Blastococcus saxobsidens DD2: one gene and its partner. The main gene of each other region encodes a partner of the protein of the gene in region 2 in a complex. Links are inferred from orthologs where the notes say so. Each region holds a gene or a part of one and is shown on either strand. Other genes may lie near its edges. The genes, in order: dnaN and BLASA_RS02145.

Region 1 (3,122 bases), 460 kb from region 2 along the record:
TCCACCCGCTCCCAGCTGCGGAAGGAGCCGACCTGGAGGTGCCTGAGGTACACCTCAGGCCGTCCCGGGTCCGGTCACGCGGGCCGCTCGGCCTCCTGCGCCTGGACGGCGCGCACCGCGTGCCCGCCGAACTGGTTGCGCAGCGCGGCGACCGCCTTCATCGTCGGCGAGTCGTCCTGGCGGGAGGAGAAGCGGGCGAACAGCGAGGCGGCGATGGTCGGCACGGGGACGGCGTTCTCGATCGCCTGCTCGACGGTCCAGCGGCCCTCGCCGGAGTCCTCGGCGTAGCCGCTGATCCCGTCGAGCTCCGGGTCCTCGTCCAGCGCCCGGACCAGCAGGTCGAGCAGCCAGGACCGGATGACCGTGCCCTGGGTCCAAGACGCGATGACGCCCGGGACGTCCTCGACGAGGTCGACGGCGGCCAGCAGCTCGTAGCCCTCGCCGTAGGCCTGCATCAGCGCGTACTCGATGCCGTTGTGGACCATCTTGCTGAAGTGGCCGGCGCCCACCGGCCCGGCGTGCACGAACCCGGCGCCCGGCATCTCCTGCCCGGACTCGTCGTGCGGTGCCGGCGGCTTGAGGGCGTCGAAGATCGGCTGTGCCTTGGCGACGTCCTCCTTGGTGCCGCCGACCATCAGGGCGTAGCCGTTCTCCAGGCCCCAGACACCGCCGGAGACGCCGGCGTCGATGTAGCCGATGCCCTTCTCGCGCATCATGACGTCGTGCACCTGGTCGTCGGTGTACTTGGAGTTGCCGCCGTCGATGACGACGTCGCCCGGGCTGAGCAGTTCGGCCAGCTCCTTGACGGTCGCCTTCGTCGGATCACCCGAGGGCACCATGACCCAGACCACCCGTGGTGCGCTCAGCGCCTCCACCAGCTCCGGCAGGCTCTCCACGTCGCGCTTGCCCGGCGCGCGGTCGTAGCCCACGACCTCGTGACCGGCGCGGCGCAGCCGCTCGGCCATGTTGCCGCCCATCTTGCCCAGCCCGATCAGCCCCAGCTGCACGATCCCGCCCTTCGTCGTCGTGGTCATGCTCGTGGTGGTCCTGCTCATCGTGCTCGCCGGGGGGAAGTCTCGCCTTCCGGGCCCGGTGACGTGGACGTTCGCCCGATCAACCCGGCAGCCGCACCGGCATGATCAGGTACCGGTAGCTGCCGGGGGGCGCGGCCGGGGCCGCCGGCTTGTCGTCGTCGGTCGACGGCTCGTCGACGCCGGATAGCACCGCGGGCTTGAGCGGGCTGGTGAAGTCCATCCGCGCGTGGTCGGTGTGCACGGCGGCGAGCCCGTCGAGCAGGAATGTCGGGTTGAAGCCGATGGTCAGCGGCTCGCCCTCGAAGTCGACGTCGCAGCGCTCCTCGGCCTGGCCCTCGTCGTCGCTGCCCCCGGCCCGGAGGGTGACCTGACCGGGGGTGAACTCGCAGCGCAGCGGCGTACCGCGCTCGGCGACCAGCGCGACCCGCTTGGCGGCGTCGGTGAACAGGCCGACCGGCAGCGTGGCGTTGGCCAGCGACTCGTTGGGCATGATCGCGCGGTACTTCACGAACTCGGCGTCGAGCAGCCGCGTCGTCGTCCGACGGTCCTTGCCGGACAGGCCCAGGATGCCCTCACCGGAGCTGCCCGAGGACAACGACAACGTGATCTCCGGGCCGCTGGTCAGCGTCTTGGCCGCCTCGGCGAGCGTGCGGGCGGGCACGAGCACGGCCGCCGACAGGCCGGAGGTCTCCGGCCGCCAGGTGAACTCGCGGACGGCGAGGCGGTAGCGGTCGGTGGCGGCCAGCGTGATCCGGTCGTCGTCGATCTCCAGGCGGACACCGGTGAGCATCGGGAGCGTGTCGTCGCGGCCGGCGGCGATGGCGACCTGTGCCACCGCCTCGGCGAAGACGTCGCTGTCGACGATGCCCGCGGCGGACGGCATCGACGGCAGGGAGGGGTAGTCCTCGACCGGCAGGGTCGGCAGGCTGAAGCGCGCGTTGCTGCAGGTGATGGCCAGGCGCGGGCCCTCGGCGGTGATCTCGACCGGGTGCGGGGGCAGCGCCCGGGTGATCTCGGCGAGCAGCCGGCCCGGGACGAGCACGCGACCGCTCTCGCTGGTCTGGACGTCGACCTCGGCGCGTGCCGACACCTCGTAGTCGAAGCCGGAGACCGACAGCAGGTTCCCGTCGGCCTCGAGCAGGATGCCCGCCAGGACCGGCACCGACGGCCGCGGGGGCAGGCTGCGCGCCGTCCAGGCGACGGCGTCGGCGAGCACCTCACGTGCCACCCGGAACTTCATCTCTCGACCCACCCATGTTCGGTCCGTTCCCGTGATCACCCGAGGGGTGACCGGTGCGGGCCCGGAGCTCGTGTTCGACGTGCAGCGGAGCGCGACGGCCCCGGTGCGGTGCTCATCGTGCCTGTTGCAGTGCCCCGTGGGGAAACCCCGGTCCCTCGATGGGTTCGGCGCTCCTGCTGCCGACCGTTCGGAAGCCCTGCCGGCGCAGCGTCCCCACCCAGGGTGTGGTTCAAGAATCTCTCGAGATAACTCCCTCATCCTCGTCATCACACGTGTGGAAGGTGGGGAACGAGCTCCTTTCCGCAGGTCAGCGGCCGAGTGGGGCTGTTGGCCCGTTGTGGGCGGTCAGCGTCCTCCTGTTGTCGACACGTGGACAGATCGACGGTTGTGCACCGGAGCGCGCGTCGGTCCACCTGCTGTCCCCTGTCTCTCCCCGTGGCGTCCCCAGGGGCGCCGGCCGTGCGCCGTGCCCGGCGGCCCGGTGCTCGACCGGGGGCGTGGTCCGATGGTGTTCGCGCAGGTCAGCCGGGAGGCGCGGCTGTTCCGGCGCGGGTGGGTGCAGCGGGCGGCGTCCCGGATGTGGTGGCCGCCGATCGGTCGCACGCGACTTTCCCCCAAGCTGTGCACATTCCTGGGGACAACTTCTCGATCTGTCGACGTCGACCGTCCCCGCCCCGGCGGGCGGCGGGCGCAGAACCGGCGATTCCGTCGTCCCCAGGGATCCACACAGGTGTGGACAACGACTTGTCGACCGGTGCGGGGCGTCGGCCGGCGCCCGTCCGGACGGTGATCGGCCCGGCTGCGCACCGTCACGGCAACCCCGCCATCCCGGAGGCTTCCGAAGAGGG
Region 2 (3,308 bases):
CGGGCGCTCGCGGTCCGCGGTGAGGTCGGGGGTGGACATGACGCTCCAGGTGCCGGTTCCGGTGGGGGACTCGTCTCCGGAGCGCGGCGCGCCGGTGCGCGGATGGCTCCGGGTCAGGACCGGGGCGGCGGGAGCACGAGGCGGAGGCGGGGCGTCACGGGAAGCAGCGTAGCGGGGCGTGCGGCACCGGCCGGGCCGATTCCTCTACAGTGGTGCGCGACCCCTCGTGTGGCGTCACCCTGTGAACCTCCCCAGGGCCGGAAGGCAGCAAGGATAAGCGGGCTCTGGCGGGTGCGCGGGGGGTCCCTGTCTTCTGCCGGCCTCCGGCCGACACCGCGATGACATCGCGGTCCTCCGGACCGCACCGCGGCCAGGTGCCGTCCCCCTGGTGTGCGGAGCCGTTGCCCGTGTCCCGATCGGGAACCCTCCGGGCTCCGCGATCGGTCCACACTGTCGGCGGTCGCGTCCGCTGTGGTGTCTCACGCCCCGCGTAACCTGCTGCCGTGGCTCTGGCGCTCTACCGCAAGTACCGCCCGGCGACCTTCGCCGAGGTGGTCGGGCAGGAGCACGTCACCACCCCGCTGATGAACGCGGTCGACGCCGGGCGGATCAATCACGCGTACCTGTTCAGCGGCCCGCGGGGCTGCGGCAAGACGTCGTCGGCCCGGATCCTGGCGCGCTCGCTGAACTGCGAGCAGGGGCCGACGTCCACGCCGTGCGGGGTGTGCGGGTCCTGCATCGCACTCGCCCCCGACGGCCCGGGCTCGCTGGACGTCATGGAGATCGACGCGGCCAGCCACGGTGGCGTCGACGATGCCCGGGACCTCCGCGAGCGGGCGTTCTTCGCGCCGGTGAACAGCCGCTACAAGGTCTACATCGTCGACGAGGCGCACATGGTCACCACGCAGGGCTTCAACGCCCTGCTGAAGGTGGTCGAGGAGCCGCCGGACTTCCTCGTCTTCGTCTTCGCGACGACGGAGCCGGAGAAGGTCCTCCCGACCATCCGCTCGCGCACCCACCACTACCCGTTCCGGCTGGTGCCGCCGACGACGCTGCGCGCCCTGCTGGAGAAGACCTGCGCGGCCGAGGGTGTGCAGGTGGAGCCGACCGTGTTCCCCCTGGTCGTCCGGGCCGGCGGCGGCTCGGTGCGCGACTCGCTGTCCATCCTCGACCAGCTGCTGGCCGGCGCCGGCCCCGAGGGCGTCACGTACCGGACCGCGGTCGGGCTGCTCGGCGTCACCGACGACGCGCTGCTCGACGAGACCATCGACGCGCTGGCCGCCCAGGACGCGCCCGGCGTCTTCCGTGCGGTCGACCGCGTGGTCGAGGCCGGCCACGACCCCCGGCGCTTCGCCACCGACCTGCTCGACCGGCTGCGCGACCTCATCGTCCTCGACGCCGTTCCCGACGCGGGCGGCAACGGGCTGCTCGACTGCCCGCCCGACCGGCTGGACCTGATGAGCTCCCAGGCCCAGGCGCTGGGTTCGGCGACGCTGTCGCGGATGGCCGACACCGTGCACGAGGGCCTGGGCGAGATGCGCGGCACCACCGCGCCGCGGCTGCTCCTGGAGCTGGTCTGCGCCCGCATGCTGCTGCCGGCCACCGACGGCTCCGCCGCCGCCACCCTCCAACGCCTGGAGCGCCTGGAGCGGCGCATGTCGATCGCCGGCGAGCACGCCGGCCGCCCCGGCGCCGAGGTCGCGCCGGCAGCGGCCCCCGTCCGGGAGGCTCCGGCGCGCGAGGCCGCGCCCCGGGACAGCGCGCCCGCTCCCGACCCGGCCGGCCCGCGCCGGGAGTTCGTCCGCCGGTCGCAGACGGGAACCGAGCGCTCCGGCTCCGGGGGACCGGCTGCCGCACCGGCGGCCCCACCGGCCCCACCGGTCGCGCCGAGTCCGGCTCCGGAGCCGGCTGCCCCCGCACGTCCCGCGGCCGCGGCGCCCCCCGCCGCCGCGCCATCGGCACCGGCTCCGGCTGCGGGAGGCGACTGGCCGGAGACCGCCCGTCCCGGTGCGAAGCCGCCCGCCGCCGCACCGTCGGCCGCCTCGACCGACGACTGGCCGGAGACGGCCCAGCCGGGCAGCCGCCCGCGCCCGGCGGCGCCCCAGCCGTCCGCACCGGCGGCAGCCGCCGCGGCACCGGCCACCGACGCTCCCGGCCGGCATCCCCGGGAGGTCGTGGACGAGCCAGACATCCCGCTGCCGCCGGAGCCCACCGACGACGAGGACTGGCCGCACGCCGCGCAGCCGGGCGCCGTCCGCGCCGCCGAGTCGCGGCTCGAGCAGCCACGCCCGCCGGCCTCCCCGCCGCGTGCGGCCGCGGAGTCCGCGCCGGCCCCCCGTGGTGGCGAACCCACGCCCGTGGTCTCGGCGAACCCACCGGAGACCGCCTCCGACGGCGAGCTGACCACCACCGACGTCCGGCGGGTGTGGCCGGAGCTGCTCGCTGTGGTGAAGAAGCACAAGCGCACCACGGAGGCGCTGCTGAAGAACGCCCAGGTGCACCAGCTGGCGAACGGTGTCCTCACCCTCTCGACGTCCTCGCCGGCGCTGGCCCGGCGGCTCGGCGACGACCTGAACAAGGACGTGCTGCGCGCGGCGCTCAACGAGCTGCTGGGTGTGCGCTGGCGGGTGGACGCCGTGGTGGAGGGGGCCGGTGCCGCGGCCGGCTCGGCGAAGGCGGCCCCGGAGGCGGTCCGCGAGGCGGCCCGGGCGGCCGAGGCGGCCGAGGCGGCCGAGGCGCGGGAGCTCATGGCCGAGCGCGCGGCGGAGAGCTCCTCGGGCGGCGACCGCGAGCCGGAGCCCGCCGTCGACCAGGAGCAGGCGGCCCTGCAGCTGCTGCGGGCCCAGCTCGGCGCCCGGCCGGTCGACGGCTGAGACGCCAGGGCGGCGCGCCGTCGCCTCGTCGTACCGGCGGCCTACTCTCGTGACATGTTCCCCGGAGGCCAGCAGCCCGACCTGTCGCAGCTCATGAAGCAGGCGCAGCAGATGCAGCAGCAGCTCGCCGCCGCCCAGCAGGAGCTGGCGGCCACCGAGGTCACCGGCAGCGCCGGCGGCAACCTGGTCACCGCCACGATGACCGGCGACGGTGACCTCACCGCGCTCACCATCGCGCCGGCGGCGGTCGACCCCGACGACCTGGAGACGCTGCAGGACCTCGTCGTCGCCGCGGTCCGGGACGCCAAGCGCGCCGCGGACGAGCTGACCGCCAGCCGGATGGGCCCGCTCGCCGGCGGCCTGGGCGGCGGCGGCCTGGGGCTGCCCGGCCTCTGATCGGGCGCGCCCGCCCGATCCACACCGCAACCCGAGGAG

What was found.
Region 1: the proteins of BLASA_RS02145 (region 2) and dnaN are in contact, whole or in part, in a cryo-EM structure (PDB 8GIZ), measured with the Escherichia coli proteins. The link is inferred for Blastococcus saxobsidens DD2 from one-to-one orthologs.

What each region holds. Positions count from the first base shown.
Region 1 is NC_016943.1:2,208-5,329, reverse strand. The notes cover bases 195-3,004. They hold dnaN (DNA polymerase III subunit beta), read right to left. Parts: upstream 2,275-3,004; coding sequence 1,114-2,274; downstream 195-1,113. Other genes in these bases: gnd (phosphogluconate dehydrogenase (NAD(+)-dependent, decarboxylating)), read right to left, coding at 195-1,034. In the rest of the region: DNA replication/repair protein RecF, read right to left, coding at 1-53; more of gnd, read right to left, coding at 75-194. UniProt on the Escherichia coli protein: Confers DNA tethering and processivity to DNA polymerases and other proteins. Acts as a clamp, forming a ring around DNA (a reaction catalyzed by the clamp-loading complex) which diffuses in an ATP-independent manner freely and bidirectionally along dsDNA.
Region 2 is NC_016943.1:459,993-463,300, forward strand. The notes cover bases 193-3,188. They hold BLASA_RS02145 (DNA polymerase III subunit gamma and tau), read left to right. Parts: upstream 193-503; coding sequence 504-2,873; downstream 2,874-3,188. Other genes in these bases: BLASA_RS02150 (YbaB/EbfC family nucleoid-associated protein), read left to right, coding at 2,928-3,188. Outside these bases: BLASA_RS02140 (DMT family transporter), read right to left, coding at 1-39; more of BLASA_RS02150, read left to right, coding at 3,189-3,269. UniProt on the Escherichia coli protein: Part of the beta sliding clamp loading complex, which hydrolyzes ATP to load the beta clamp onto primed DNA to form the DNA replication pre-initiation complex.